Regions from separate parts of the Mesorhizobium sp. M1342 genome, predicted to be linked through region 1. Evidence: predicted binding sites of a transcription regulator. Region 1 holds the regulator's gene; each other region holds the start of a gene.
What was found. Region 1 encodes LexA, which represses DNA repair genes until DNA is damaged. Its sites were predicted from a motif close to TGTTCNNNNTGTGTTCNG; they were not measured.
Positions count from the first base shown of each region.

Region 1 (9,685 bases):
CACGCTCGGGTGCGCCGGTATAGAGCTGACGCGGGCGGCCGATCTTCTGGCGCGGATCCTCGATCATCTCTTTCCACTGGGCGATCCAGCCGACGGTGCGGGCGACCGCGAACAGCACGGTGAACATGGTGGTGGGAAAGCCCAGCGCCTTCAGCGTGATGCCGGAATAGAAGTCGACATTCGGGTAGAGCTTCTTCTCGATGAAATAGGAATCGGTCAGCGCGATCTTTTCCAGCTCCATGGCGATGTCGAGCAGCGGATCGTCCTTGATGCCGAGCTCGCCCAGAACCTCATGTGCCGTCTTCTGCATGATCTTGGCGCGCGGATCGTAGTTCTTGTAGACGCGGTGGCCAAAGCCCATCAAGCGGAACGGGTCGTCCTTGTCCTTGGCGCGGGCGATGAATTCGGGGATATGATCGACATGGCCGATCTCGCCAAGCATGTTGAGCGCCGCTTCATTGGCGCCGCCATGCGCCGGTCCCCACAGGCAGGCTATACCGGCGGCGATGCACGCAAACGGGTTGGCGCCCGACGAGCCGGCGAGACGAACGGTCGAGGTCGAGGCGTTCTGCTCGTGGTCGGCGTGCAAAATGAAGATGCGCTCCATGGCGCGCGCCAGCACCGGGTTGATCTTGTATTCCTCGCACGGCACGGCAAAGCACATGTGCAGGAAGTTGGCGGCGAAGTTGAGCTCGTTCTTCGGGTAAATGAACGGCTGGCCGATGTGGTATTTGTAGGCCATCGCCGCGATCGTCGGCATCTTGGCGATCAGCCGCATGGAGGCAACCATGCGCTGGTAGGGGTCGGAGATGTCGGTGGAGTCGTGGTAGAAGGCCGACAGCGCGCCGACCACGCCGCACATCACCGCCATCGGATGCGCGTCGCGGCGGAAGCCGGTGAAAAAGCGCGACATCTGCTCATGCACCATGGTGTGGCGCGTCACGCGATAGTCGAAGTCGTCCTTCTGCGCCTTGGTCGGCAATTCACCGTAGAGCAGGAGATAGCAGACCTCGAGGAAATCGCCATGTTCGGCCAACTGGTCGATCGGATAGCCGCGGTGCAGGAGGATGCCGGCGTCGCCGTCGATGAAGGTGATTTCGGACTCGCAGCTTGCCGTCGAGGTGAAGCCGGGATCGTAAGTGAAGGCGCCGGTGGTTGAGTAGAGCGAGGCGATATCGATGACATCAGGCCCGACCGAACCACTTCGCACCTTGAATTCATGGGTCTTGCCGGCGAATGCAAGCGTTGCCGTGGCCTCCTGGGTCTTGCCGCCCAAATCCATTTTTTTCGCAGCTTCGGTCATTGCAAACTCCTTCTTGTTTCCTCATGCCGGCAAAGGCAAAATTCTGCAGAGCGACACGTCGAAAATCACCGCAATGCGCGTATTCGCCACCGCATCTCAGGAGGTGCGTGCCAGATTGGGCCAAGGCCTAATGTTGCACTGCGAAACCCGCCTTTCAATGCCAATCTTCTTGGGCCAGTTTGCTCCTAATCGATTTGATCTGAGATGCGCGCCAGGCTTTCCTCGCGGCCGAGCACGGCGAGCACATCGAACACGCCCGGCGAGGTGCTTTTGCCGGTCAACGCAGCGCGCAAAGGCTGGGCCACCGCGCCGAGCTTGTGACTGCCGGCCGCTGCCACCTCGCGGATCGCCGCCTCCGCCGAGGCGGCTGTCCAGTCACCCGCATCACCCGCAAGCCCGTTCAAAGCTTCGTGAGCACTGCGCAGGATCTTGCGGGCATCGTCGGTAAGCAGAAGGGCCGCCTTGTCGTCGATCGGCAGGGGGCGCGTGGCGAACAGGAAGGCCGCGCCATCGACGAGCTCGACCAGTGTCTTGGCGCGCTCCTTCAGGCCCGGAAGCGCTGCCAGCAACTGCGCCTTGGTGCTGTCGTTCAGGCGCGCGGCGATCGCCGGGCCACCTTCGAGATAGGGCAGGGTGGCGATGAAGATGTCGAACAGTTCGGCATCGCTCATGCGGCGCATATGCGCGCCGTTGATCGCCTCCAGCTTGGCGAAGTCGAAGCGCGCCGCGCCCTTGTTGACATCGCCGATGTCGAACCACGAGATCATATCCTTGATCGACATGATCTCGTCGTCGCCATGGCTCCAGCCAAGGCGCGCCAGGTAGTTGAGCAGCGCCTCCGGCAGGTAGCCCATGGCGCGATAGGCCTCGACGCCAAGCGCGCCGTGCCGCTTCGACAGCTTGGCGCCATCGGCGCCGTGGATCAGGGGGATATGCGACATGGACGGCACGTCCCAGCCCATGGCGTTGTAGATCACGGTCTGGCGAGCGGCATTGGTCAGATGATCGTCGCCGCGAATGATATGGGTGACGCCCATATCATGATCATCGACGACGACGGCATGCATGTAAGTGGGATTGCCGTCAGAACGCAGGATGATGAAGTCATCGAGATCTTTGTTGGGAAAGCGCACCTCGCCCTGGACACGGTCATGGACGATGGTCTCGCCTTCGGTCGGCGCCTTGATGCGGATGGCGCCCTTGACGCCTGCGGGCGCCTCAGAGGGGTCGCGGTCGCGCCAGCGGCCGTCATAGCGGGGCGGCAGCCCCTTGGCTCTGGCAGCCTCGCGCATGGCCTCCAGTTCGGCTGGCGTGGCATAGCAATAATAGGCCATGCCCATGCGCACGAGCTCCTCGGCCACCTCGCGGTGGCGCGGCGCACGCTCGAACTGTGACACCGGCTCGCCGTCCCAGCTCAGGCCAAGCCAGGAAAGCCCGTCGAGGATGGCAGCCGTCGCGGCTTCATTGGAGCGTTCACGGTCGGTGTCTTCGATGCGCAGCAGCATCGTGCCGCCAGTGTGCTTTGCATACAGCCAGTTGAACAGCGCCGTGCGCGCGCCGCCTATGTGCAGATAGCCGGTGGGCGAGGGGGCAAAACGGGTGACGACCTTGTCGGACATGGAACTCTCGGAAACCATCTGAAGCGGGTGCGGTTGCGCGGACTTTCGCGCGCCCGGCGTTCATGTAGCATAGGGTGTCGAGGGCGCAAGGGGCAGACCCGATGGCTGGACGAGGCTGGGGCTCGGATCAGGGCGAGGACGCTGCCATCGGCGTCAGCGAACGGTCCCTCTTTGCGCCTCTGCCATTGCCGTCGCCCCTCCTGCCGGATCCCGGCCAAGCGCCGTTACAAGCGGATGTCGCCGCCTCTGTTCCTGTTGCCGAAACCGGCAGGATCGTTCGCGTGCGCCGGCAAATCAGCCTGACATCACTGCCTCGCCTGCGCCACAGCGTGAACACGGCGGCGAGCCTGGAACTCGACCGGGGCGTGGCCTTCCTGCTGGTGCCGGTCTGCCTGGCGATCGGAGCGATCGGCTATTTTTCGCTGACGGCTGAACCCGACTTTGCGAGACCTGTCGCGGTTGTCATTCTGACGGGGATCTGTGCGCTGGTCTCGCGCTCATGGCCAAAGACCCATCTGTGTTTCATGGCGGCACTTTTGTGCGCCCTAGGACTGCTTGCTGCCAAGGTCGAGACGTGGCGTGCGGGCACACAAATGTTGGGCTCGGAAATTTCGACGCAAGTCACCGGCCGCGTCGTCTCGCTCGACCGGATGGAAACCGGCCGTATCCGGCTGACCATCGACGTGACATCGACCGCAAGACCGAAACTGCGCTATGCGCCGGAACGGGTGCGGCTTTCGGCACGCAAGATCCCGGCTGACGTGACCGCTGGCTCCCTCATCACCGGATATGCCAAGCTCTTGCCGCCGACCGGGCCGGTGCGGCCGGACAGCTATGACTTCTCCTTCGACAGCTACTTTGCCGGCATCGGTGGCAGCGGGTTCTTTCTCGGCAATCCAAAGCTTGTCGTCAACGATGACGGCGACATGCCGCTGCCGGCCCGAATTTCCTCTAGCGTGGAAAATGCCCGTGAAGGCATCGCCGACCATATCAGGGCGAGCGTCGGCGGCGCCGAAGGCGAGATCGCCGCGGCGCTGATCGTCGGCGTGCGCGCCGGCATTCCCGATGACATCAATGAGGCGATGCGACGTACCGGCATCTACCACATCATCTCCATTTCGGGACTGCACATGGCTCTGGTCGCAGGCACCATCATGGGTTTGCTGCGCGGCGCCTTCGCCTTGTTTCCCGACTTTTCCGCGCGTCGCCCGGTCAAGAAGTATGCCGCCGCCGCCGCACTGTTCTCGATCGCGGCCTATCTCATCATCTCGGGAGTCGTCGTTGCCGCCGAGCGCAGCTTCATCATGCTGGCGGTGATGCTGATTGCCGTGCTGTTCGATCGAGCAGCACTCACCATGCGCAATCTGGCGATCTCGGCGATCGCCGTCATCGTGGTGTCGCCGCATGAGGTGGTCGGCCCGAGTTTTCAGATGTCGTTCGCCGCGACCGCGGCTCTGGTCGGCGCCTATGCCGGCTGGGCCGATCACCGCGCGGGAAAAGCTAGACCGCCGCCGCCAAAGCGATCCATGCCAGGTTTCCTGACGCGAAAATTCCTGCTGGCGGCAACCGGCCTTGCCATGACCTCGATCATCGCGGGAAGCGCGACGACGCTGTTTGCCATCTGGCATTTTCAGCGTGTCTCGCCGCTCAGCCTGTTTGCCAATCTCGCGGTAATGCCGATCGTCACCGTCGTCATGTTCCTGGCCGTCGCCAGCGCGCTGTTGATGCCTTTCGGATTGGATTGGCCGGCTCTCTACCTGATGGGTAAGGGCCTGACGATGATGATCGCCATATCAGGCTGGATCTCCGAGCGTTCGCCTGTCGATGGGGTCGGGCTGATTTCGCAGCAGTCGGTCCTGTTGGTGGCAATTGCCCTGGTCATCGCGACAATGGCGACAACTTGGCTGCGGCTCGCTGCTCTGCCATTCGCGCTGGCAGGCTTGCTGACCGTCTCGGATACGCGCACGCCGGATGTGCTAATCTCGGAAGACGCCCGGCTGGTGGCGTTGCCGATCGGTGGCGGCGAGCTTGCCGTCAGCCGGGAACGGCCGAACGAATTCACCGTCGACAACTGGAAACGCGCCCTGACATCAGAAACCATCGTCGTGCCAGAGGTGTTCGACAACAGCGATGGGCAATTCGATGTCGCGGATGCCGTTGATCTGCCGCCGGGATCGCCGTTCTATTGCTCCTCAGGCGTTTGCGTGGCCAGGCACATGTCCGGTGCGATCATTGCCTATGTCGAGGACCGCAAGGACGCCTGGAAAGCCTGCGGCTTCGCCGAGCTGATCGTCATCAATGACGCCACCGCGTATGACGCCTGTCACAATCCGCTGGTTCTCGTCATCACCAAGCGGCAACTGGCTCGCAAAGGCAGTGCCGCGGTCTTCTTCGATCGCCAATCGGCGACCACGCCGGCGACGATCAGCTTCGCGGTGGACAGCCCATATCGGCCCTGGCACACGCAACGCAAATACTCTCGTGAGGCAAGGGGGCTGGCACCCTTCAAGAAACCGGAGAAGCCAGCGGCCAACCCACAGCCGCCTCAGTAGCGGCGGATCAGGCCGACGAGCTTGCCTTGCACCTTGACCCTGTCCGGGCCGAAAATACGGGTTTCATAGGCCGGATTGGCGGCTTCGAGAGCAATCGAAGCGCCCTTGCGGCGGAACCGCTTCAGCGTCGCTTCCTCTTCATCGACCAGCGCCACGATGATCTCGCCGGGGCTCGCCGTGTCGGCATTGCGGATGATGACGGTGTCGCCGTCGAAGATACCGGCCTCGATCATCGAGTCTCCCTTGACCTCCAGCGCATAGTGGGCGCCGCCCATGATCATGTCCGGCGGCACCGAGATCGAATGCGTCTGATGCTGGATGGCATCGATCGGCACACCGGCGGCGATACGGCCCATGACCGGGATCGACACGGCGGAGACCGCATCGTCATCATTGCCGGGCGAGGGCATCCGCGAAGGCGCCGGCTTGATCTGCCGGCCAAGGGCGCCACCCTGACCGAGACTGCCCTGGATGACGCTTGGCGAAAACTTCTTTGCCGCGTTGAGACCGGGCGCGATCGAGTCCGGCAATCGCAGCACTTCCAGCGCGCGTGCCCGGTTGGGCAACCGGCGAATAAAGCCGCGCTCCTCAAGTGCGGTGATCAGCCGATGAATCCCGGATTTGGAGGCAAGGTCAAGCGCCTCCTTCATCTCGTCGAAGGATGGCGGAATGCCGCTCTCCTTCAGGCGTTCATGGATGAACATCAGCAGTTCATGTTGCTTGCGCGTCAGCATGGCGGCCCCCAGGTTACCTGAAACCAGAATCGAAAAACAAACCCAGAACAAACCCTATCTGTTCCAGTTGTGTTCTGCAACCGTTTAAAGTTTAATGAATTTGTTAAGGCTGCTGAAATTATTTGGCGCTTGCCAGCGGGTCGCGATCAACAGGCGCTAGGCACGGCGATGCGCCTGCTCACATTGAAATTATTATGGTTAATGACCTGTGGCTCATCCTCGACCCAAGGCTTGGCATTATCAGTCTATCGACCTCCACAAAGGACGATATCAATCTTCGGGACGTTCGTTTGCCGTGAACGAAACGGAGCCAAAACGCCAACGTCTGTTGGCATTTGTGGCTGGAAATTCAGCCCTCCGTCATCTGCCAGGCAGTGAGGGCGGCGGCGGTGGATCGCGGGGATCGTTGCGTCAGGTAACGGCTTCCTTGACCGCGAAACGGCGGTCCTTCCATGCGCCCGTGCGCAGAATATCCTCCAGCACCTCAACCGCCAGCCACACATCCTTGTAGCCGACATAGAGCGGCGTGAAGCCGAAACGGATGGTCGATGGCGCACGAAAATCACCGATGACGCCGCGCTCGATCAGCGCCCGCATGATTTGATAGCCGTGATCGTGAAGGAACGACACCTGGCTGCCGCGCCTGGTCGCGTCGCGGGTGGTCTCCAGCGTGAGACCGTAGGCGCCGCACCTGGCTTCGACGAGCTGGATGAACAGTTCTGTCAACGCGACACTCTTCTTTCGCAATGCCGCCATGTCGACGTCATTCCAGATGGCAAGCGCGCCTTTGAGCGCCCGCATCGACAGGATCGGCTGAGTGCCGCACAAAAAGCGGCGGATGCCGGTGCCGGCAACATAACCCCGTTCGAAGGCAAAGGGCCGCGCATGGCCCCACCAGCCGCTGAGCGGCTGGCTGATATCGCCGTGGTGGCGCTGCGCGGCATAGATGAAGGCCGGTGCGCCCGGACCGCCGTTGAGGTACTTGTAGGTGCAGCCGATGGCGAAATCGGCATTTGCGTGATCGAGCTCGACGGGCAGGGCGCCGGCGGTGTGGCAAAGATCCCAGACGATCAGCGCTCCGGCCGCATGAGCTTTGCGCGTCAGCGCCGCCATGTCGCGCAGTTCACCCGATTTGTAATTGACGTGATTGACCAGCACCACCGCGACGTTTTCGTCGATCAGCTCTTCGATGGTCGGCGCGTCGACACCCGCGAGGCGCAGCAGGACGCCATCCCGGGTCGAGGCCACGCCTTCGGCGATGTACAGGTCGGTGGGAAAACTGTCACCTTCGGCGACGATGGCCGACCGGCCGGGCCGCATCTCCATCGCCGCGTGCAGCACCTTGTAGATGTTGGTCGATGTCGTGTCGCAGACAACGGTCTGGCCGGCCGCGGCTCCTATCAGGCGTCCGAGCTGGTCGCCGAGTTCGATTGGCATCTCGAACCATCCGGCCGTGTTCCAAGCTCGGATGAGATCCTGGGCCCATTCTTGGGTCGCCGCCTGCTGCAGCTCGCTGAAAACGGCATGAGACGCTGCCCCCAGTGAATTGCCGTCGAGATAGATCATCCCCTCCGGCAGAATGAAACGGTCGCGCATGGCCCGCAGCGGATCCGTGGCATCCATCGCTTCGACTGCGGCGAGATCAGGAATTCCACTCATGGTCGGTCAGTCCCCGGTTGTTCGCGAAGGGTTTTCCGCCACAGCGCGTCCCCTCGGTGTGCCTGTTTTCATTTCGACGTCAGAGCCGGGTGCGGACCGTCCACAGCTCCGGGAACAGCACGACCTCGAGCATTTTCTTCAGATACGAAGCACCCGACGTGCCGCCGGTGCCGCGTTTCAGGCCGATGATGCGCTCCACCGTGGTGACGTGGTTGAAGCGCCAGCGGCGGAAGTAGTCCTCGAAGTCGACCAGCTTCTCGGCCAGTTCGTAGAACATCCAGTAGCGCTGCGGATCGCGGTAGATGGTCTGCCAGGCGACCAGCACCTCTTCATTCTCGGTTCGCGTCTCACGCCAGTCCGTGCGCCTGGCATCGGCACCGATGTCGAATCCGTTGCGCGCCAAAAGCAGCAGTGCCTCGTCATAGAGCGACGGCTCGGCCAGGATCGCTTCCAGCTTCCCGCTCAGGTCGGGCCGATGCTTGTGCGGCCCGAGCATTGCCAGGTTTCGGTTGCCGGCCATGAACTCGATGGCGCGATACTGCCAGGACTGGAAACCCGAGGACTGGCCGAGCGCGTCGCGGAACTCGGTGTATTCGCTGGGCGTCATCGTCCGCAGCACGTCCCAGGCATTGTTCAGCTGCTCGAAGATGCGCGCAACGCGCGACAGCATCTTGAAGCTCGGCTCGAGCCGGTCGGCGCGGATGGAACGGATCGCGGCGCCAATCTCGTGCAGAGCAAGCTTCATCCAGAGCTCGGAGGTCTGATGCTGGATGATGAACAGCATCTCGTCATGCGCCGATGACAGCGGCGTCTGGGCCTCCAGCACTTTCTCCAGGTGCAGGTAGTCGCTGTAGGACATGCGCTCCTTGAACGACATCTGGGCGCCTTCGGACGCCGGATCGTACGGTTGGCTCAATTGATTTTCTCCGTGCGCAGCCGGAAGCGCTGGATCTTTCCGGTCTGGGTCTTGGGCAGAGCGGCGATGAATTTTACCGATCGCGGATATTTATAGGGCGCGATCGTTGCCTTGACATGGTCCTGCAGGCGCTTGGTGGTGAGGGCGTCGGGCGCGACGCCCTGCACCAGCACGACATGCGCCTCGACGATCTGGCCGCGTTCGGCGTCCTCTGCACCGATCACCGCGCATTCGGCGACGTCCGGATGCGCCAGCAGCGCCGCCTCGACCTCGGGACCGGCGATGTTGTAGCCGGCGCTGACGATCATGTCGTCGGAGCGTGCGGCGAAATGGAAGAAGCCGTCCTCGTCCTGCGTGAAGGTGTCGCCGGTGAGGTTCCAGCCGTCGCGCACATATTCCTTCTGCCTGTCATCGGCCATGTAGCGGCAGCCGGTCGGGCCGCGCACCGCCAGCCTGCCGGTCGTGCCGCGCGGCACCTCGCGCATCTCGTCATCGACGACGCGCGCCTCGTAGCCGCCCACCGGCTTGCCGGTCGACGCAGGCTTCATGTCGCCAAAACGGTTGGAGATGAATATGTGCAGCATTTCGGTGGCGCCGATGCCGTCGAGGATCGGCTTGCCGGTCTTTTTCGTCCACTCTTCGAAAACCGGAGCGGGCAAGGTCTCGCCGGCCGAAACTGCAACGCGCAGCGACGACAGGTCGGCCCCTTCATCCATAGCCTTCAGCATGGCGCGGTAGGCGGTCGGCGCGGTGAAGGAGATCGTCGCTTTGTAGGTCTCGATGATGTGGATCATGTTGGGTGGCGTCGCCTGCTCCAGCAGCGTCGCCGCCGCACCGAAGCGCAGCGGGAAGATGGCGAGCCCGCCAAGGCCGAAGGTGAAGGCCAGCGGCGGCGAGCCGAC
Region 1 is NZ_JAMYLI010000019.1:116,320-126,004, reverse strand. It holds gene gltA (citrate synthase) at 1-1,303, opposite strand, end outside; gene gltX (glutamate--tRNA ligase) at 1,489-2,922, opposite strand; gene NKH06_RS20645 (ComEC/Rec2 family competence protein) at 3,024-5,474, shown strand; gene lexA (transcriptional repressor LexA) at 5,468-6,208, opposite strand; gene kynU (kynureninase) at 6,620-7,867, opposite strand; gene kynA (tryptophan 2,3-dioxygenase) at 7,947-8,783, opposite strand; gene NKH06_RS20625 (AMP-binding protein) at 8,780-9,685, opposite strand, start outside.

Region 2 (9,685 bases), on a different contig from region 1:
TCGACCAGCGGCTTCAGCAGCGACTCGATCTGGAAATTGACGAATCGCTCTGCACGCGCGGCGACCTTGTCGCGCGCCGGGCCGGTCAGCTGTTCGTCGGCCAGCAGCACCAGGCGCGGCTTCAGCGCGTCTTCGCCTGATACCAGCGTGCCGATCGGCGCGCCGATCCAGCGCAGCGTACCATCCGAGCCAAGCGCGATGTCGCCATTGGCCGAGGCGCCGAAGCGTTCGGCGCGCGCTTCGAACTCGGCGGCCAGCGCCTTCTGGGCGGCGGTGCGCACCGCCTTGGCGTCTTCGCCGCCGGCGGTCTGGTCGGCGGTGAAGCGGAACCCTTGCAACTCGCCGACATGGTGGCCTTCGACAAGGACGGTTCCGGTAGGACTAATTTCGGCTTCGGGCATGGTATTTTCTCTAAGGCGCCGCATGAGGACGGAAGTCCTGCGGTCTACGAAGCGTTTCGTCAACCGCTCATGCAGCGCATCCGACAATCTGTCTTCGATTTCGCGCGTCTTTTCCTGCCAGTGTGCCTGATCGGCCAGCCAGCCGGGCCGGTTCGACACGAATGTCCAGGTGCGGATCTGGGCAATGCGATGCGACAGCGTGTCGATATCGCCCTCGGTGGTATCGGCGCGGCGCACCTGCTCGGCCATGTAATTCTCGTCGACATGGCCGTAGCGTGCGAGGTCCGTGTAAATGGAAGCGATGAGGTCGGCATGCTGCGCCGGCGCGATCCTGCGGTAGTCGGGCAGCGCGCAGGCTTCCCACAGCAGCGCCACGCGCTTGGCATTGGTGGTGAGTGCGCGAATGTCCTCGTCGCGCGATAGATGCTCGAGCGCCTGTGCATCGACGGCAGGCAATGCCCGCGTCAGTCCCTCGACGGGGGCGTTGGTCTCGATCGAGCGCTTCAGCGCGTCGAGGCTGGCAAAGTCGAAATGCGCGGTGCGCCACTGCAGCACCTTCACCGGATCGAAATCGTGGCCTTCGATCTTCTTGATCAGCTCTTCGTCCAGCGGGTCGACCTGGCCGGTGACACCGAACGTACCGTCACGCAGATGCCGGCCGGCGCGGCCGGCGATCTGGCCGAGCTCGGCCGCGGTCAGGTTGCGATACTGGAAGCCGTCGAACTTGCGGTTCTGGGCGAAGGCGACGTGGTCGAGATCGAGGTTGAGACCCATGCCGATGGCATCGGTGGCGATGAGATAATCGACATCGCCGGACTGGAACAGCGCCACCTGGGCGTTGCGGGTGCGCGGCGAGAGCGCGCCGAGCACAACGGCGGCACCGCCCTGCTGGCGGCGGATCAGCTCGGCGATGGCGTAGACCTCGTCGGCCGAGAAGGCGACGATCGCCGTGCGCCGCGGCAGGCGGGTCAGCTTCTTGGAGCCGGCATAGGCAAGATGCGACAGCCTCGGCCGCGTCACCACCGAGACACCCCTCAGCAGGCGCTGCAGAATGCCATGCATGGTGGCTGCACCGAGCAGCAGCGTTTCCTGGCGGCCGCGCAGATGCAGGATGCGGTCGGTGAAGATGTGGCCACGCTCGAGGTCGCCGGCGAGCTGCACTTCGTCGATGGCGACGAAGGCGGCGTCGGTCTCGCGCGGCATGGCCTCGACAGTGCAGACCGAATATCTGGCGCCCGGCGGCTGGATCTTTTCCTCGCCGGTGATCAGCGCCACTTTGTGGGCGCCGACCTTTTCGCAGACACGGGCGTAGACCTCGCGCGCCAGCAGCCTGAGCGGCAGGCCGATGATACCACTCTCATGCGCCACCATGCGCTCGATTGCGAGATGGGTCTTGCCGGTGTTGGTCGGCCCGAGCACGGCGGTCACGTCGCGGCCCGACAGGATCAGCGGCTCGGTGTGTTTGGGCTGGATGTTCATCAACCTAGAATAAGGCTTCTGGGACCTGGAAATAAGGCTTCTTGGCCTCTGGTTGTCGGGAGCGTGCCTCAAATGGCGCGTATGACAGGCGACACATAGGGATTTCGGGCGCGAAGCGAAAGCGGAATGTTCCGCCGGCGGCCAGAAGGTGGTTTTGTCAAGCTTTCAACCGGCTGCGGATTAACGGATAGAACGAGTCTGGAACGAATCGGCGACGAATCAGTGACTCCTGCAGATTCAGCTTTTGTTCACGGCTACATGTGGATTTCGCGACCGCGAGTCGCACCACATGCTGAATCGCTGAACTGGCCCGTTTCATGCTAAGAGGGCGTTGCCGTTAACCTTTGCCTGGAACCAATCACGGTGGCTTGGCGCGCCTCGATCAACATTATGAAATTGTTGATCTTTCTTAACCTGCGTTAAGCAGTTGGGCAGGCGATTCCGGCTGTCGTCGTTAACGTTCAGCTCATAGCCGGAACGAATCGGCGACGAATCGGCGATGGCGTAATTTTCCCGATTTGTTCAGCCCAATATCTTGTGTTGTGAACAGTTTATCCACCGAGAATCCACAGGTTGCCAGGGAGCTTTTGCACAGGGCGGCTGCCGGCTGTTAACCTTCGCGTGCCGAATTGGGTCAGCTACGGTCGCGAGCACGTCAAAGGGACCGTGCCGGAAACGGGCCGGTGTGCCGGCCCGTCGATCTCCTACATCGCCACGTCATCAGGCGAAGTATTGGCCACCGTTGGCCGTGATGGTCGAGCCGGTGATGAAGCCGGCATCTTCGGATGCGAGGAAGACGACGCAGCGCGCGATCTCTTCCGGTTCGCCGAGGCGGCCGACGGGGATTTGCGGGATGATGCGGTCGTTGAGCACCCTCTCGTCGATCGCCTTCACCATCTCGGTGGCGATGTAGCCAGGGCAGATGACGTTGACGGTGATGCCCGCGCGAGCTCCCTCTTGAGCGAGGGCTTTGCTGAAACCGATGTCGCCAGCCTTCGCGGCGGAATAGTTGACCTGGCCGGCCTGGCCTTTCTGGCCGTTGATCGACGAGATGGTGATGACGCGGCCGAACTTCCGGTCGCGCATGCCGCTCCACAGCGGATGCGTCATGTTGAAGACGCCGGACAGGTTGGTGTCGATGACCTCTTTCCACTGCTCGCGCGTGATCTTGTGGAACATGGCGTCGCGGGTGATGCCGGCATTGTTGACCAGCACCGAGACCGGGCCGAGATCGGCCTCGACCTGCTTGATGCCGGCGGCGCAGGAATCATAGTCGGCGACCGACCATTTGTAGACCGGAATGCCGGTCTCGGCCTTGAATTTCGCCGCTGCGGCGTCATTGCCGGCGTAGTTCGCGGCAACCGAATAGCCGACGGTCTTCAATGCGATAGAGATCGCCGCGCCGATGCCGCGCGATCCGCCTGTGACGATTGCTACCTTGGTCATGCATTTCCCCTTTTTTTGATACCGCCCTGTTGTCGGGCTTGGCAGGCACTGAATACAGAACGGGCGGCTCGCGCCGCCCGTTAGCGAGTTCTTCAGAGTGCTTCGATGCACATGGCGACGCCCATGCCGCCGCCGATGCACAGGGTAGCGAGACCCTTCTTGGCGCCGCGCCGGCGCATCTCGAAGACCAGCGTGTTGAAGACACGGGCGCCGGAAGCACCGATCGGGTGGCCGATGGCGATGGCGCCGCCATTGACGTTGACGATCGAGGGGTCCCAGCCCATGTCCTTATTGACGGCGCAGGCCTGCGCGGCAAAGGCCTCGTTGGCCTCGACCAGGTCGAGATCGCCGACCGACCAGCCGGCCTTTTCCAAGGCCTTGCGCGATGCTGGAATCGGGCCGGTGCCCATGATCTGCGGATCGACGCCGGCGGTTGCCCAGGACACGATGCGTGCCAGCGGGGTGATGCCGCGCCTCACCGCTTCCGCCTCGCTCATCAGCAGCGCGCCGGCGGCGCCGTCATTGATGCCGGAGGCGTTGGCGGCGGTCACCGTGCCGTCCTTGTCAAAGGCCGGCTTCAGCTTGGTCATGGCGTCGAGCGTGGCGCCATGGCGGATGTATTCGTCCTGGTCGACAATGGTGTCGCCCTTCTTGCCCTTGAGTGTGACGGCGACGATCTCGTCCTTGAACTTGCCGGCCTTTTGCGCGGCCTCGGCCTTGTTCTGCGAAGCCAGCGCAAACTGATCCTGGTCTTCGCGGGTGATCTGGAACTGACGTGCCACGTTTTCGGCGGTGTTGCCCATGTGATAACCGTTGAAGGCATCCCACAGCCCGTCCTTGATCATGGTGTCGATCAACTTGAAGTCGCCCATTTTGACGCCGGCGCGCAGGTGCTGGGCATGGGTCGAAAGCGACATCGATTCCTGGCCGCCGGCGACGATGACCTTGGCATCGCCGGTGGCGATCTGCTGCATGCCGAGCGCAATGGCACGCAGGCCCGAGCCGCAAACCTGATTGAGGCCCCAGGCTGTGGTTTCCTTGGGCAAGCCAGCATTGATCGATGCCTGGCGGGCCGGGTTCTGGCCTTGCGCGGCGGTCAGCACCTGGCCGAGGATGACCTCGTCGACCTCGCCTGGTTCGACACCGGCACGTGACAGCAATTCCCTGATGACAACGGCACCGAGCTCATGCGCCGGGGTGGCGGCAAAGGCGCCGTTGAAGGAGCCGACCGGCGTGCGCGCCGCGCTGGCAATGACGATGGAAGCGGACATTTTCTTCTCCAGACTTCAAGGGTGTCGTTCTGTCGTTAGGGACTTTTCTTGCCCTTTCCCAACCCCAAGTCAAACCGGAAATAGGCAGGGCGCCCATGCGCCGCAAGCAGGTCGTGCCTTGCCATGGCGGCCATTCGTCCATTGCTGCGCAGCATATTTTGCCTGCTATGCAGCATTTAGTGATCCCGCACTGCACAAACTGCTTGGAATTGTGAAGCTTTTGCGCATATCCTCAAAAAAAAGGCACAATCGTTATCGGCGGCTTGCTCAGAGGCGCGCCGGTGTCCCCGGGAGGATGTAGATGGCCGCTAAAGACGATCCGATCATCATCAAGAAATACGCCAATCGCCGCCTCTACAACACCGGCACCAGCACCTATGTGACGCTCGAGGACCTCGCCGAGATGGTCAAGAAGGGCGAGGAGTTCACCGTCCAGGACGCCAAGACCGGCGACGACATCACGCATCCGGTGCTGACCCAGATCATCTTCGAACTGGAGAACAAGGACGGGCAAAACATGCTGCCGATCCCGTTCCTGCGCCAGCTCATCGCTTATTACGGCGACCAGATGCAGATGATCGTGCCGAGCTTCCTCGAACAGTCGATGCTCGCCTTTTCCAAGGAGCAGGAGCGCTTTCGCGAGCAGATGAAGGGGGCGATCGGCAAGTCGCCGCTCGACATGATGAAGATCACTACGCCGATCAAGGCGCTGGAGGAACAGACACGCCGCAACATGGAAATGTTCCAGAATGCGATGCGGCTGTTCACGCCGTTCCCGCCCGCTGGCTCTACGCCGGCGGCTGCGCCAACGCCCGAGCCGGCCAGGAAGGAAACGGCTGACAAGCCCGACGACCTTCAGGAGCTGAAGGACCAGATCGCGGCCATGCAGCGCAAACTCGACACGATGTCGTGAGCGCCTGGCGCTCTCGCGATCTTACGGCAGTATTCCCTCGTAGCGGCCGCGCGGCCGGATAAGGCCTCCGCCTGTTATCTGTTCGACCGTGTGCGCTGCCCAGCCGACGCTGCGTGCGAGCGCAAACAGGCGGAACGGCGTATCGCGCGGCAAGCCAAGACTGCGCGTCAGCGCGGCCAGCCCAAAGTCGATGTTGGGAAGCGCGCCGGTCGCCGCAAAGGCAGCGTCGCGCAGCGACGATAGTGTGCCGTCAACCTCGATCACCGACAGAAGCGCTGCCCCTCGGGGGTCGCCGTCGGGATAGAGCTGATGACCGAACCCCGGCAGCGGCCGGTCATGGCTGAGCCAGCGCCGAATCGCCGCATCGGCGCCATGCCGCGCAGCATCCTCGGCCAGTTGCATCACCGCCTCGCCGGCGCCGCCATGGCGAGGGCCTGACAGCGTCGCGAGCCCCGCCAGCAGGCAAGCGGCCAGCGGCGCGCCGGTGGAGGCTGCGACGCGCGCGGCGAAGGTCGATGCATTCAGCTCATGATCGGCAAGCAGGACAAGCGCGCGGCGGATCGCATCTGCGCCGCCGGCATCCACCGACCAGTCCTGCGCAAGCCGCTGATGGACCGGATCCGGCCCCGCCGGTGCGCCCAGCGCGGCGGCCAGCACGCCGACCGCGTGCGCGGCGTCGGCATGCAGCGAGGCGGCGCTGCGCCCAAGCGATGGGCGCCCCTGGCCGGCAAGCACGGCAAGTCGCGCAAAGGCCGCAGCCCGGCCAGCTTGATGGGGTGCGTCCGGCAATGGTGCTTCGAAAGCCACCGGTTCCGGCAGAGCCCAGAGAACGGCGGCGGCTTCTTCCAGTGTGGCGTGCCCGGAGAGCACCGCGGCGTCCTGCCCGCGATAGATGAGCCGACCGTGCGAGACGGTCGAGATCGCCGTTGCGATCGAGGGCTCGCCCCAGGCAATGGCGCTTTCAGCGATGGCTGATGGGCTCCGTCCGCGCGCCCTCCGCGTTGCCAGCGCTTCTATATCGTCGGCACGATACTGGCTGCGGCGCGGATCGGCGCGGTCGGGCCGCATGCCGATGCGCCCACGGCTGACATAGGCGTACAGCGTCTGCGCCCGCACCTTGAGCCTCTCCAGCGCTTCTTCTCTGGACAACCACTCCGACATATCGAACCCCAATATTGATTCTATTGATCAAGATTGATGGAAACGTTGCCCATCTCTATCTCCGATCTGGAAATGCTTCAAGGAGACAGGCTATGGCGAATGGGCTCGATGACGTGGTGGCGGCGGAAACCGTGCTTTCCGATGTGGATGGTCTTGGCGGCCGGCTGACGATCCGAGGTCATTCGCTGCCCGCGCTGGCCGGCCGCTGGGACTATGCTCAGGTGATGCGCCTGCTGCTCGACGGCTTCTTCGACGACCTTCCCGCCGACGCGAAGCTGACGGGTGAGCTGGGCCAGGCACGTGCTGAGGTGTTCGAACGGCTTTTACCCTCGTTGCCCCGGCTGGCGTCGCTCGATGTCTACAGCGCCATGCGCGCCGGCATGGCGCTGCTGCCGGACGGCGACACATCGACGAACGCCTTGCTGCTCATCGCAGCGCCCGCCGTGCTGACGCCGGCCCTGCTGCGCCTGCAGCGCGGCGAGGAGCCGATCGCGCCGGACAGCCGGGCCGATCATGCCGCCGACATGTTGAGGATGCTGAACGGCAGCGTCGCCTCGCCGGCGCTGGCGAAGGCGCTCGACACCTATCTGGTGACCGTCTGCGACCACGGCCTCAACGCATCGACCTTTGCGACGCGCGTGGTGGCCTCGACGCAGGCCGGCCTGACATCCTCCGTGCTGGCCGGGCTCGGCGCACTCAAGGGGCCGCTGCATGGCGGGGCGCCCGGTCCGGTGATCGAGATGCTGGATGCGATCCAGGCGCATGGCGATGCCGCCGGCTGGCTTCGCGACGAGATCGCGCACGGCAGGCGCATCATGGGCTTCGGCCACCGCATCTACCGCGTGCGCGATCCGCGCGCCGATGTGCTGAAGTCCGTCGTGCGGCAACTCGGCGGCGAGGGCGAAACCGGCCGCCGGCTGGCATTCGCGGAGACAGTGGAACAGGTAGCGCTCGACGTGCTGCGGATCGCCAAGCCGTCGCGCTCGCTGCAGACCAATGTCGAGTTCTACACCGCGCTGCTGCTGGAGGCGGCGGGCTTTCCGCCACAAGCTTTCAGCAATGTCTTTGCCACCGGGCGCGTCGCCGGCTGGATCGCGCATGCGCGCGAGCAGCAGACGATCGGGCGGCTGATCCGCCCGCAGTCGCGCTATGTCGGGCCTGTGCCGGAGCTGGCTGCCTGAGGCTTATCGGCGCCTGGCGAGCGACCGGCGATCCAAACGATATCCTCCTGGTGAGCGGCCGTGTGGCCGCTTATGACGAAAATTTCATCTCGCCCACAAATCTGGCCGCTGTTATTGCGTCGTATTGAGCATATATGCTGCACTGCAACATAGATGCATTCTTGCCGTAACCAGAGGATTCCGCCCTTGGCCGCCAGAAAAACCGCAGTCATCACCGGCTCCACATCGGGCATTGGCCTGGCCATCGCCCAGGCGCTGGCGGCCGAAGGCCGCAACGTCGTAGTCAACTCTTTCTCCGACACGACCGCCGACCACGCCATGGCCGACGCGATTGCCAAACAGTATGGAGTGAAGACCGCCTACATCAAGGCCGATATGTCGAAACCGGCGGAATGCCGGGCGCTTGTCGCCAAGGCGGCCGAAACATTCGGTTCGGTCGATATCCTGGTCAACAATGCCGGCATCCAGCATGTCGCGCCGGTGGAAGAGTTCCCGATCGAGAAATGGGACGCCATCATCGCCATCAACCTGTCGTCGGCATTCCACACCATTGCAGCCGCCATTCCGCTGATGAAAAATGCCGGCGGCGGGCGGATCGTCAACATCGCCTCGGCACACGGCCTGGTCGCGTCGCCGTTCAAGTCGGCCTATGTCTCGGCCAAGCACGGCATCATGGGATTGACGAAGACCGTCGCGCTCGAACTGGCGCGCGAAAAAATCACCTGCAATGCCATCTGCCCGGGCTATGTGCTGACGCCGCTGGTCGAGGCGCAGATCCCCGATCAGATGAAAGCCCATCAGATGGACCGCGAGACCGTCATCCGTGAGGTCATGCTGGACAAGCAGCCGACCAAGGAATTCGTCACGGTAGAGCAGATCGCGGCAGCGGCGGTGTTCCTGTGCTCGGACGCGGCAGCGCAGATCAACGGCACGCATCTCTCGGTAGATGGCGGCTGGACCGCCGCGTGAGGCGCGAAATCTTCTCATCTACCCAAAACGCACCAAGGACGACGCCATGACCAAAAACGGCAAGGCGGAGGAGACGAAGAAGACGATCAACATCGCGCTTCAGGGCGGCGGCTCGCACGGGGCCTTTTCCTGGGGTGTGCTCGACCGCCTGCTGGAGGACGGACGGCTGGAGATATCAGCAGTGTCCGGCACCAGCGCCGGCGCCATGAACGCGGTGGCGCTGGCCGACGGATATGTGCGCGGCGGTGTCGAGGGAGCGCGGCAAAAACTTGAGGATTTCTGGCGCGCGGTGGCGGCCAAGGGCCGGTTCAGCCCAGTGCAGCGCATGCCGTGGGATGTCGCCTGGGGCAACTGGTCGATCGAGAATACGCCTGGCTATGTCTTCTTCGACACCATGTCGCGGGTGTTCTCGCCCTACGTCGCCAATCCGCTCGGCCTTAACCCGCTGCGCGACGTGGTGGAGCAGGAGATCGATTTCGACAATGTCCGCGCCTGCAAGTCGATGGAACTGTTCATCTCGGCGACCAATGTCGAGACCGGACAGTTGCGCGTTTTTTCCGACGGCGAGATCGACCTCGACGTGGTGATGGCTTCGGCCTGTCTGCCGCAATTGTTCCGCGCCGTCGAGATCAAGGGCGTGCCCTACTGGGACGGCGGCTATGGCGGCAACCCGGCGCTCTATCCGTTCTTCAAGACCGCGGCGACCGAGGATGTGCTCCTGGTGCAGATCAATCCGGTGGTGCGGGAGGGAACGCCAAGGAGCGCGAACGAGATCCAGAACCGCATCGACGAGATCACCTTCAACGCCGGGCTGCTGCGAGAATTCCGCTCGATCGCCTTCGTCAAGGAACTGATCGCCGCCGG
Region 2 is NZ_JAMYLI010000013.1:17,385-27,069, reverse strand. It holds gene NKH06_RS15185 (helicase-related protein) at 1-1,880, opposite strand, end outside; gene phbB (acetoacetyl-CoA reductase) at 2,601-3,326, opposite strand; gene NKH06_RS15175 (acetyl-CoA C-acetyltransferase) at 3,419-4,597, opposite strand; gene phaR (polyhydroxyalkanoate synthesis repressor PhaR) at 4,899-5,510, shown strand; gene NKH06_RS15165 (citrate/2-methylcitrate synthase) at 5,532-6,671, opposite strand; gene NKH06_RS15160 (citrate synthase/methylcitrate synthase) at 6,764-7,852, shown strand; gene NKH06_RS15155 (3-hydroxybutyrate dehydrogenase) at 8,006-8,821, shown strand; gene NKH06_RS15150 (patatin-like phospholipase family protein) at 8,868-9,685, shown strand, end outside.
Region 2: NKH06_RS15185 (helicase-related protein) is a predicted target of LexA. The motif match lies at 2,069-2,086, and genes of this name have one in related genera.

Region 3 (9,685 bases), on a different contig from region 1:
GAGGAACAGCACGGTGCCGACGATGTCGTCGGGCTGCATCACCTGCTTGATACATTGCTTGGCGACATGGGCGGCAAGCCCCTGTTCGGTCACCCAGAGCTCCTTCTGCCGCTCGGTGATCACCCAGCCAGGCGCAATGGCGTTGACGCGGATGCCGTCGACACCGAGCTTGCCGGCCAGCCCCTTGGTCAGGCCGAGGATACCGGCCTTGGCGGCCGTGTAGGATGGCATGTCAGGGTGGTTGATGAGATAGGATGTCGAGGTGAAGTTGATGATCGAACCGCCGCCGGCCCGCTTCATGCCCGGCGCCACCGCTTGCGCGGTGAAGAAATGCGGCCGCAGATTGATGGCTTGGTTGTTGTCCCAGAACTCGACCGTCACATCCTCGACGGCGTGGCGTTCATCCCAGGCGGCATTGTTGACCAGCACGGTGACATCGCCATGCGCCTCGGCGGCCTTCGCGGCGGACGCACGCAGAGCCTCGACGTCGCGCAAATCGGTCTTGAGATAGAGCGGCCGCTTGCCGAACGCCTTCTCGATGCGGTCGGCGAGGGCCGTGCTTGGGCCGTCGGCGATGTCGATGAAGGCGACATTGGCGCCCTGGCGCACAAACCCCTCGGTCAGTGCAGCACCTATTCCGGAGCCGCCGCCGGTGATCAGCACCGAGGCTCCTTCGAGGTCGGCAAAATGCGCCGATGGCATCATCGTTCCTGTCTCCCAGCGTGATCGGCGCGCATCCTAGCCACGCAAGGCGCGCGGGCAAGGGCGAACCGCCGGATTTCAGGGCTTATGTCAGACAAAACGACAATACGCCGCGCTGGACACCCGAGGTGAAGTCACCAGGATCGCAAACCGCTTCGAGATCGCCGGTCAGATCGCCTTGGCGCGCAGGGCCCCGCGGAAGGAATCACGGAGATAGCCGAGCGTGGCGTCGGCATCGACGGGCTTGCCGAACAGATAGCCTTGCCCGCCGGCACAGCCGAACTGGACGAGGCGGTCGGCCTGCGCTTCCTGCTCGATGCCTTCGGCGACGACGTCCATGCCAAGCCCCTCGCACATTGCGAGAATGGCGCGGATGATGTGTTCCGACGGCCTGTCGTCGAGAATGGAAGAGACGAAGGCACGGTCGATCTTGAGCTTGTCGAAATGGAATTCGCGCAAGCGGCCGAGCGAAGACTGGCCGGTGCCGAAATCGTCGAGCGAAACGCGGATGCCGACGCGGCGCAGATCCTCGACGATCTGCGCCGCCGAGGCCGGATCGTTCATCAGGCCGGTCTCGGTGATCTCGATCTCCAGCCGGCGCGGATCGAAGCCGGTGCGATCGAGGATCGCCAGTATGTGCAGGCCGGTGTTCTGGTCGACGAGCTGCGATGGCGACAAGTTGAACGACAGGAACAGATCCTTCGGCCAGCTTCTGGCGGCCTCGGTCGCCTTGCGCAGCACCAGCTGCGACAACGGGCCGATGATGCCACGCTCCTCGGCGATGGGAATGAAGACGGTCGGCGGCACCGAGCCGAGGTCGCGATCTGTCCAGCGCGCCAGCGTCTCGAAGCCGATGGTGCGGCGCGTGTTGAGGTCGACGATGGGCTGGAAATGCGGCTCGACCTCGCCGGCCGAGACAGCCCGGCGCAGCGCCTGTTCGATGCGGGTGACGCGCTTGGCCGCCTCTTCCATCTCACGGGTGTAGACGACGACGCGGCCACGGCCGGAACGCTTGGCGTGATAGAGCGCCGTCTCGGCCTTGTTGATGAGGATCTCGGTGGTCTCGTCGCCCGAATAGAACAGCGAGCAGCCGACCGAGGCCGAAAGCCTGGCGGTGCGTTCGCCGACATCATAGGGCGCCGACAGGATCTCGATCAGCATGCGGGACTTTTCGGCCGCTGCATCCTCGCTGAACACCAGGGGATAGAGAAAGGCGAATTCGTCGGCGCCGATGCGGCAGACCGTGGAATGGCCGTCCATCGAGGCGCGCAGCCGCATCGCGACCTGGATCAGGATGTCGTCGCCGGCCTTGTGGCCGAACAGATCGTTGATCGGCTTGAAGCCGTCGAGGTCGAGAATGCCGACGGTAAAGGGCGCGGGATCGTCGGCACGATCGGCGATCAGCCGATCGACCTTGTCGAAGAAGCGGCGATGGTTGCCAAGCCCGGTCAACGGATCGGTGAATGCCAGATCCGTGCTCTCCCTGTTTGCCTGACCGGTGCCAAACGAAGTTTGCATCGGTGTCCCTGTTTTGTGACGTCGGAATTTATTTTCAGACTGGCAGCAAACCCTTTAGGAAACGTATCGCGAAATCGATTTTCCACGGGCAACCGCGACTGTTTCGAAGGATCGAGGAAAGCAGCGCATTCGGCTGTCGGGTGCCAATCCTAGGAATGTCGCGATTGGCAGACGGGCAGTGAGCCTGTACAGGCAAGACAGTCGTCCATCCGAGCCTCCGGAGACCCGCAATGAAGCTGAAAATCGCCGTCCAGATGGACCACATCTCCACCGTGTCGATCGCCGGTGACACCTCATTCGCGCTGTCGCTGGAAGCGCAGCGGCGCGGCCATGAGCTGTTCCACTACACGCCGGATCGGCTGTCGCTGCGCGACGGCAAGGTGTTTGCCCGCATCGAGGAGATGCAGGTGCGCGACGAGAAGGGCAGCCACTATTCGCTGGGCGAGAAGGTGCGCACCGATCTGTCGGAAATGGATGTCGTCCTGCTGCGCCAGGATCCGCCCTTCGACATGAACTACATCACCACCACGCACATTCTCGAACGCATCCATCCGAAGACGCTCGTGGTCAACGACCCGGCATGGGTGCGCAACAGCCCCGAAAAGATCTTCGTCACCGAATTTGCCGACCTGATGCCGGACACGCTGATCACCAAGGATCCACTCGAAGTTGCCGCCTTCCGCAAGGAATTCGGCGACATCATCATCAAGCCGCTGTACGGCAATGGCGGCGCCGGTATCTTCCACATGCTGGAGGCCGACCGCAACCTTGCCTCGCTGCTGGAAATGTTCGGCCAGATGTTCCGCGAACCCTATATCGTGCAGCGCTATCTCAAGGACGTGCGCAAGGGGGACAAGCGCATCATCCTGATCGACGGCGAGCCGGTCGGCGCTATCAACCGGGTGCCGGCCGAACACGATTCCCGCTCCAACATGCATGTCGGCGGCCGCGCCGAAAAGACCGAACTGACGGAGCGCGAACGCGAGATCTGCGCCCGCATCGGGCCCTCGCTGAAAGAGCGCGGCTTCATCCTGGTCGGTATCGACGTCATCGGCGACTACATGACCGAGATCAACGTGACCTCGCCGACCGGCGTGCGCGAGGTCAAGCGCTTCGGCGGCGCCGACATCGCCAGCCTGTTCTGGGACGCGGTCGAGGACAAGCGGCGGACGTAACCGTTTTCACTTTGTCTTAACCATGTTCCGGTTTCTGCAACCGGCCACAACCCAGCCGCGACCGGCGCGGCTGCATATTCTTGTAATGTTCCTCATTTGATCAGGCGATTGTATAAGCCCGCTGCGGATCGACACCGGCGATGGGCTTCCCTCCCCGCCACTGACCTTGCTGTTTCCACTTGGTTGCGCGACGGCTAATATGTGCGTGTAATTCGAAGCCTGAAGGCCCGCGCCATGAAAATCAATGTCGTCTACGCGCATCCACTAGCCGACAGTTACCAGGCGGCGCTCCACAAACGGGTCGTTCAGACCCTCAAAGCCAGGGGTGACGAGGTCGTTGATTTCGATCTCCATCAGATGAAGTTCGATCCTGTGATGCATGCCGAAGAAAGACATGGCCACTTTGACCCTGCCCAGGCACCCAGCGACTTGCAGGTTTACATCGACGCGTTGAGATGGGCGGAGGCATGCGTTTTCTGCTTTCCGACATGGTGGTCAGGCATGCCCGCAATCTTGAAGGGTTATTTTGATCGAGTTTGGCGACCGGGGGTGGCTTACGAGTTGCCGGCAGACGGTGGCGTGATCAAGCCGGCGCTATTGAACATCCGGCGGATGGGCGTTGTTACCACATGCGGGTCGCCGTGGTGGTATACTGAACTGTACATGCAAAACCCGGGAAGGAAGGTGCTGCTGCGCGGTCTCAAGACTATGTGCGGCCGCAACGTGAGGCACCTCTACCTGACGAGATATTCCGTCGAAAACATCTCTGATGACCAGAGGGAAATGTTCGCCCGCAAGGTGGAGCGCCTGTTCGACAAATTCTAGCCATCTATGCTCGGGTATGTCATCTTTGATGCCAGCGAGCCTTTGACGGAGCGGGCGCTCAAGCTTCCGATCAAAGCCTAGCTTATGGACGGCGCTCCTTGCCGGCAGAATTCCTCACCGTGGTGAAGCTATATGTTCTCGTAATGTTCTTGCTTAACTCCGAAATCTGTGGTTGTCTTCTTTGACTTCGCTCACACCCTGATCGCCAGGGCATGGGCGAACTACTGTCCGGGGGTACAAAAAATGGTGGCGCGGGTTCGCACGGTCGCTTTCCAAGGCATCGAGGCCGTGCCGGTCGACGTGCAGGTGATGATCGCGCCCGGCAAGGTCAACATGCACATCGTCGGCCTGGGCGACAAGGCGGTGGCCGAAAGCCGCGAGCGGGTGCAGGCCGCACTGCATGCTTCCGGCCTGTCGATGCCGTCGAAGAAGGTGACTGTCAATCTGGCGCCGGCCGACCTGCCGAAGGAAGGCAGCCACTACGACCTGCCGATCGCACTCGGCCTAATGGCCGCGCTGGGCGCCATTCCGGGCGACATGCTGGCCGGCTATGTCGTGCTTGGAGAATTGTCGCTCGACGGCACGATTGCCGCGGTCGCCGGCTCCTTGCCGGCGGCGATCGCCGCCAATGCCGAGGGCAAGGGCCTGATCTGCCCGTTCGCATGCGGGCCGGAAGCGGCCTGGGCTGGAAAGGATATCGACATTCTGGCACCGCGCAGCCTGATTGCCATCGCCAATCATTTTCGTGGCACGCAGGTGCTGTCGCGCCCCGAGGCCGGCATCCACGCCGCGGCGCTGGATTTGCCCGACCTCGCCGACATCAAGGGCCAGGAGACCGCCAAGCGGGCGCTGGAAGTCGCCGCCGCCGGTGGTCATAATCTGCTTATGATCGGACCGCCTGGATCCGGCAAATCGATGCTGGCGCAGCGGCTGCCGTCGATCCTGCCGCCGCTGGCGCCGAAGGAATTGCTCGAAGTCTCGATGATCGCCTCGGTGGCGGGGGAACTCGGCGAAGGCAAGCTGACCGACCGGCGGCCGTTCCGCGCGCCGCACCACTCGGCCTCGATGGCGGCGATGGTCGGCGGCGGCATCCGCGCGCGGCCGGGCGAGGTGTCGCTGGCCCATCACGGCGTGCTGTTCCTCGACGAGTTTCCCGAGTTCACGCCGCAGACGCTCGATGCGCTGCGCCAGCCGCTGGAGACCGGCGACTGCATGATCGCGCGGGCCAACCATCGCGTCACCTATCCGGCGCGTATCCAGCTGGTGGCGGCGATGAACCCGTGCCGCTGCGGCATGGCCGGCGAGCCGGGCTATCGCTGCCTGCGCGGCGAGCGTTGCCGCACCGACTATCAGGCGCGCATTTCGGGCCCGCTGCTCGATCGCATCGATCTCAGGATCGAAGTGCCGGCGGTCTCGGCCAGCGACTTGATCCGGCCCGACCGGGCGGAGAAAAGCGCCGATGTGGCGATGCGCGTGGCACGCGCCCGCACCATCCAGCGCGAACGCTTCGAGCGGCTCGGCGCCACCCGCGCCACCACCAACGCGCATTGCTCACCGTCGATCATCGAGGAAATCGCCATGCCTGACGTCGCCGGCCTGTCGCTGCTCAAGGACGCCAGCGAAAAGCTCGCCTTTTCGGCGCGGGCCTATCACCGTGTGCTGAAGGTGGCACGGACGCTTGCCGATCTCGACGCCAGCGAAACCGTCGGCCGAATCCATCTGGCCGAAGCGATCTCCTACCGCATGAGCTCGGAGCGGATGGCGCAGGCGGCGTAGGTCACTCGCCGCCCGACAAGCCGACCTCGCCACATTGCCTTCCGCGATCACGCCATAACACCGCCTCCGCGAATCGATCATCTCCACGGTGCGGCGGACCTGATTGTCCGCTTGGCCGGCGCCCTCACCACCCAACGGCCCCACCGACCGGACGCCGGCCATTTTCTTCCTCTTCCAGAAAGCGTGGATGTCATCGGCGTCGGACCAAGGTCTTGGCCTCCGCATTGACATTCCTTATTTAGACAATGCGAATATGGTGTGGTCGGGGAGCCCGCTATGTTCATTGACTACTACGAAGTTTTGGAAGTTAGCCCGAACGCCAATTCGGAAACGTTGGAGCGCATATTTCGCTATTTTGCGATGCGCTATCATCCAGACAATCGCGAAACCGGCGATGAAGCCCGTTTCAGTGAAATCGTGGAAGCCCACAATACGCTCAAGGATCCGGTCAAACGCGCACAATACGACATCGCGTACAGAGACCATGCCGGCCTTCGCCACGAGCTGGCCGAGGAAGCCAGCAGCACCAAAGGCATCGAGCGGGATGTCGTGATCCAGGCCAGGCTGCTGTCGCTGCTTTACGCGAAGCGCCGGCACGACGTCAGCAATCCCGGGATCGGAGATGTGGAGCTCGAACGCTTGTCAGGCTGTCCGCGAGAGCATCTCGAATTTCATCTCTGGTATTTGAAAGCGAAGGGCTGGATAGCAAGAGTGGAAAACGGGACGATCGCGATTACGGTGGAAGGCGTCGATCGGGTCAACTCCGAACACCGTCGCGATCCCACCATCCGGCTCCTGGACCATACGGCTTCCTGACGCCTTGTCTGTGGCCGGAAGCAAATAGCATCCGCCGCACCAGTCGCGGACGCGCCTTCAACGCCGCTGGCGATTTCACCACCGTCGAGCGAAATACGACAAAACCGATCCGTTGCCTCAGGCTTGCTGCGCCTTCAGTTCCAGCCGCCGCGCGTGCAGCACCGGCTCGGTGTAGCCGTTGGGCTGGACGCGGCCCTTGAAGACCAGGTCACAAGCGGCCTGGAAGGCGATCGACTTGGTGAAATCGGCGGCCATGGGCTGGTAGAGTGGGTCGCCCGCGTTCTGGCGGTCGACGATGTCAGCCATGCGCTTCATCGTCGCCATCACCTGGTCCTCGCTGCACACGCCGTGGTGCAGCCAATTGGCGATGTGCTGTGAGGAAATACGCAGCGTGGCGCGGTCTTCCATCAGGCCGACATCGTTGATGTCAGGCACTTTCGAGCACCCGACGCCCTGGTCGATCCAGCGCACGACATAGCCAAGAATGCCCTGCGCGTTGTTGTCGAGTTCCTTCTGGATGTCTTCGGGCGACCAGTTCGGCCGCACCGCAACGGGCACCGACAGGATGTCGTCGAGCCTGGCCTTCGGCCGGTTCTTCAGCGCCGCCTGCACGGCGTGGACATCGACCTTGTGATAGTGCGTGGCATGCAGCGTCGCCGCCGTCGGCGACGGCACCCAGGCGGTGTTGGCACCGGCCTTGGGGTGGGCGATCTTCTCGGCCAGCATCGCCGCCATCAAATCCGGCATCGCCCACATGCCCTTACCGATCTGGGCGTGGCCGGCCAAGCCGCATTCCAGCCCGGTGTCGACATTCCACGCCTCGTAAGCGGAAATCCAGGCGGCCTGCTTCATGTCGCCCTTGCGGATCATCGGGCCGGCTTCCATCGAGGTGTGTATCTCGTCGCCGGTGCGGTCGAGGAAGCCGGTGTTGATGAACACGACGCGCTCTTTTGCGGCGCGGATCGCCTCCTTGAGGTTGACGGTGGTGCGCCGCTCCTCGTCCATGATGCCCATCTTGATGGTATTCCTGGCCATACCGAGCAGGGCCTCGACGCGGTCGAATATCTCGACGGCGAAAGCGACCTCCTCCGGCCCATGCATCTTGGGCTTCACGACATACATCGAGCCGGCGCGGGAATTGGCGCGGCGGCCGTTCGGCCCTACATCGTGCAGCGCGATCAGCGCCGTCATCGCCGCATCCATGATGCCTTCCGGAACCTCGTTGCCGTCGCGATCCAGTATCGCCGGGTTGGTCATGAGGTGGCCGACATTCCTGACCAGCATCAGCGAGCGGCCGGGCACGGTCAGCGTGCCGCCGGCGGGCGCGGTGTAGGAGCGGTCAGGATTGAGCTTGCGGACAAAACTCTTGCCGCCCTTGGTGATCTCTTCCGTCAGATCGCCCTTCATCAGGCCGAGCCAGTTGCGGTAGACGACGACCTTGTCTGGCGCATCCACCGCCGCGACCGAATCCTCGCAGTCTTGGATGGTGGTCAGCGCCGATTCCAGGATGACATCGGCGATGCCAGCCGGATCGGTGCGGCCGATCTGGTTGTTGCGGTCGATCACGATCTCGATGTGCAGGCCGTTGCGCACAAGCAGCACGGTATCGGGATTGGCGGCATCGCCACGATAGCCGACGAATTGCCTGGGGTCGGCCAGCGTCGTCGAGCCGGCGCCGGCGCTTAGCCGCAGGGCGCCTTGCGCCAATGACAGACCGTTGACCCCGGCCCATTTGCCCGAGGTGAGCGGGGCAGCCTCGTCGAGGAAGGTCTTCGTCCAGGCAACGACCTTGGCGCCGCGCGCCGGATTGAAGGCTTTGCCCTTTTCGGCGCCATCCGTTTCGGGGATGGCATCGGTGCCGTAGAGCGCATCGTAGAGCGAACCCCAGCGCGCATTGGCGGCGTTGAGCGCATAGCGCGCATTCATCACCGGCACGACCAGCTGCGGTCCGGCAACATCAGCGATTTCGGGGTCGACATTGTCGGTCGACACGCTGAAGGGCGGGCCCTCCAGAACGATATAGCCGATCTCTTTCAGGAAGCCCTTGTAGGCCTCCATGTCGACCGGCGCGCCGTGATCGCGATACCAGCCATCTACCTGTTCCTGGATGGCGTCACGCGCTGCCAGCAGCGCCCGGTTCTTCGGCGCCAAATCATGGATGATGGCCGAAAAACCGTTCCAGAAGGCGTCCGCTTCGATCTCCGTGCCCGGCAGCGCTTCCCTGGCCACGAACTCATGCAGCTCGCGGGCAATCCGCAATCCGGCGATCTCGATGCGGTCGGTCATCAGGCTACTCCAGATGAAAGGCTTTGCGGGCCTTTGGCATGTCAGGTTTGCCGGGTCAATTCAGCTTAGGGTGAAGGTGGCGTATTTCGCCGCCCCGCGCAAACCGCAATGCGCGGCCTTCCCGAGGCCACGGCCACGACATGCGCCTCGATGAACATGCGCTGGGCTTCGACGGTCGAGACCCGGAATTCGGTGGCGACGTCGATCTCGGCGCTGTCGGTGCCGGCATCCCTGGCGCGCTCCGCGACGATGGCGCGGACATCGGCCTCGGCCGCCGCGATCGCCGTCGCCTCGTCGAGGAAATCGCGCACGGTCTCGCCCGAGGCGAGACGAAACAGCCCTTCCATGGGCTGGCTGACCCGCGCCTCGGCCGATACCCTGACCTGGCCGACGACGGCGCCGAGCGCGTTGGCGACATCGGTATTCCTGGGCACCACGCAGTCATTGCCGATCAGCGGCGGCAGCCCGGCATAGTGCAGCGGCGCCGAGGCGCCGAGGCCGATGACCGGGCGGTCGAGCGCAACGCTCAGGCGGGCGATGCCGGGATGCGCGTCGACCGCGCGCTGCACCAGGGCGTGCGCCACCGT
Region 3 is NZ_JAMYLI010000006.1:217,794-227,478, forward strand. It holds gene NKH06_RS08570 (SDR family NAD(P)-dependent oxidoreductase) at 1-705, opposite strand, end outside; gene NKH06_RS08575 (putative bifunctional diguanylate cyclase/phosphodiesterase) at 871-2,220, opposite strand; gene gshB (glutathione synthase) at 2,451-3,395, shown strand; gene NKH06_RS08585 (NAD(P)H-dependent oxidoreductase) at 3,630-4,220, shown strand; gene NKH06_RS08590 (YifB family Mg chelatase-like AAA ATPase) at 4,464-5,996, shown strand; gene NKH06_RS08595 (J domain-containing protein) at 6,273-6,812, shown strand; gene NKH06_RS08600 (malate synthase G) at 6,930-9,098, opposite strand; gene NKH06_RS08605 (hydantoinase/oxoprolinase N-terminal domain-containing protein) at 9,164-9,685, opposite strand, start outside.
Region 3: NKH06_RS08590 (YifB family Mg chelatase-like AAA ATPase) is a predicted target of LexA. The motif match lies at 4,354-4,371, and genes of this name have one in related genera.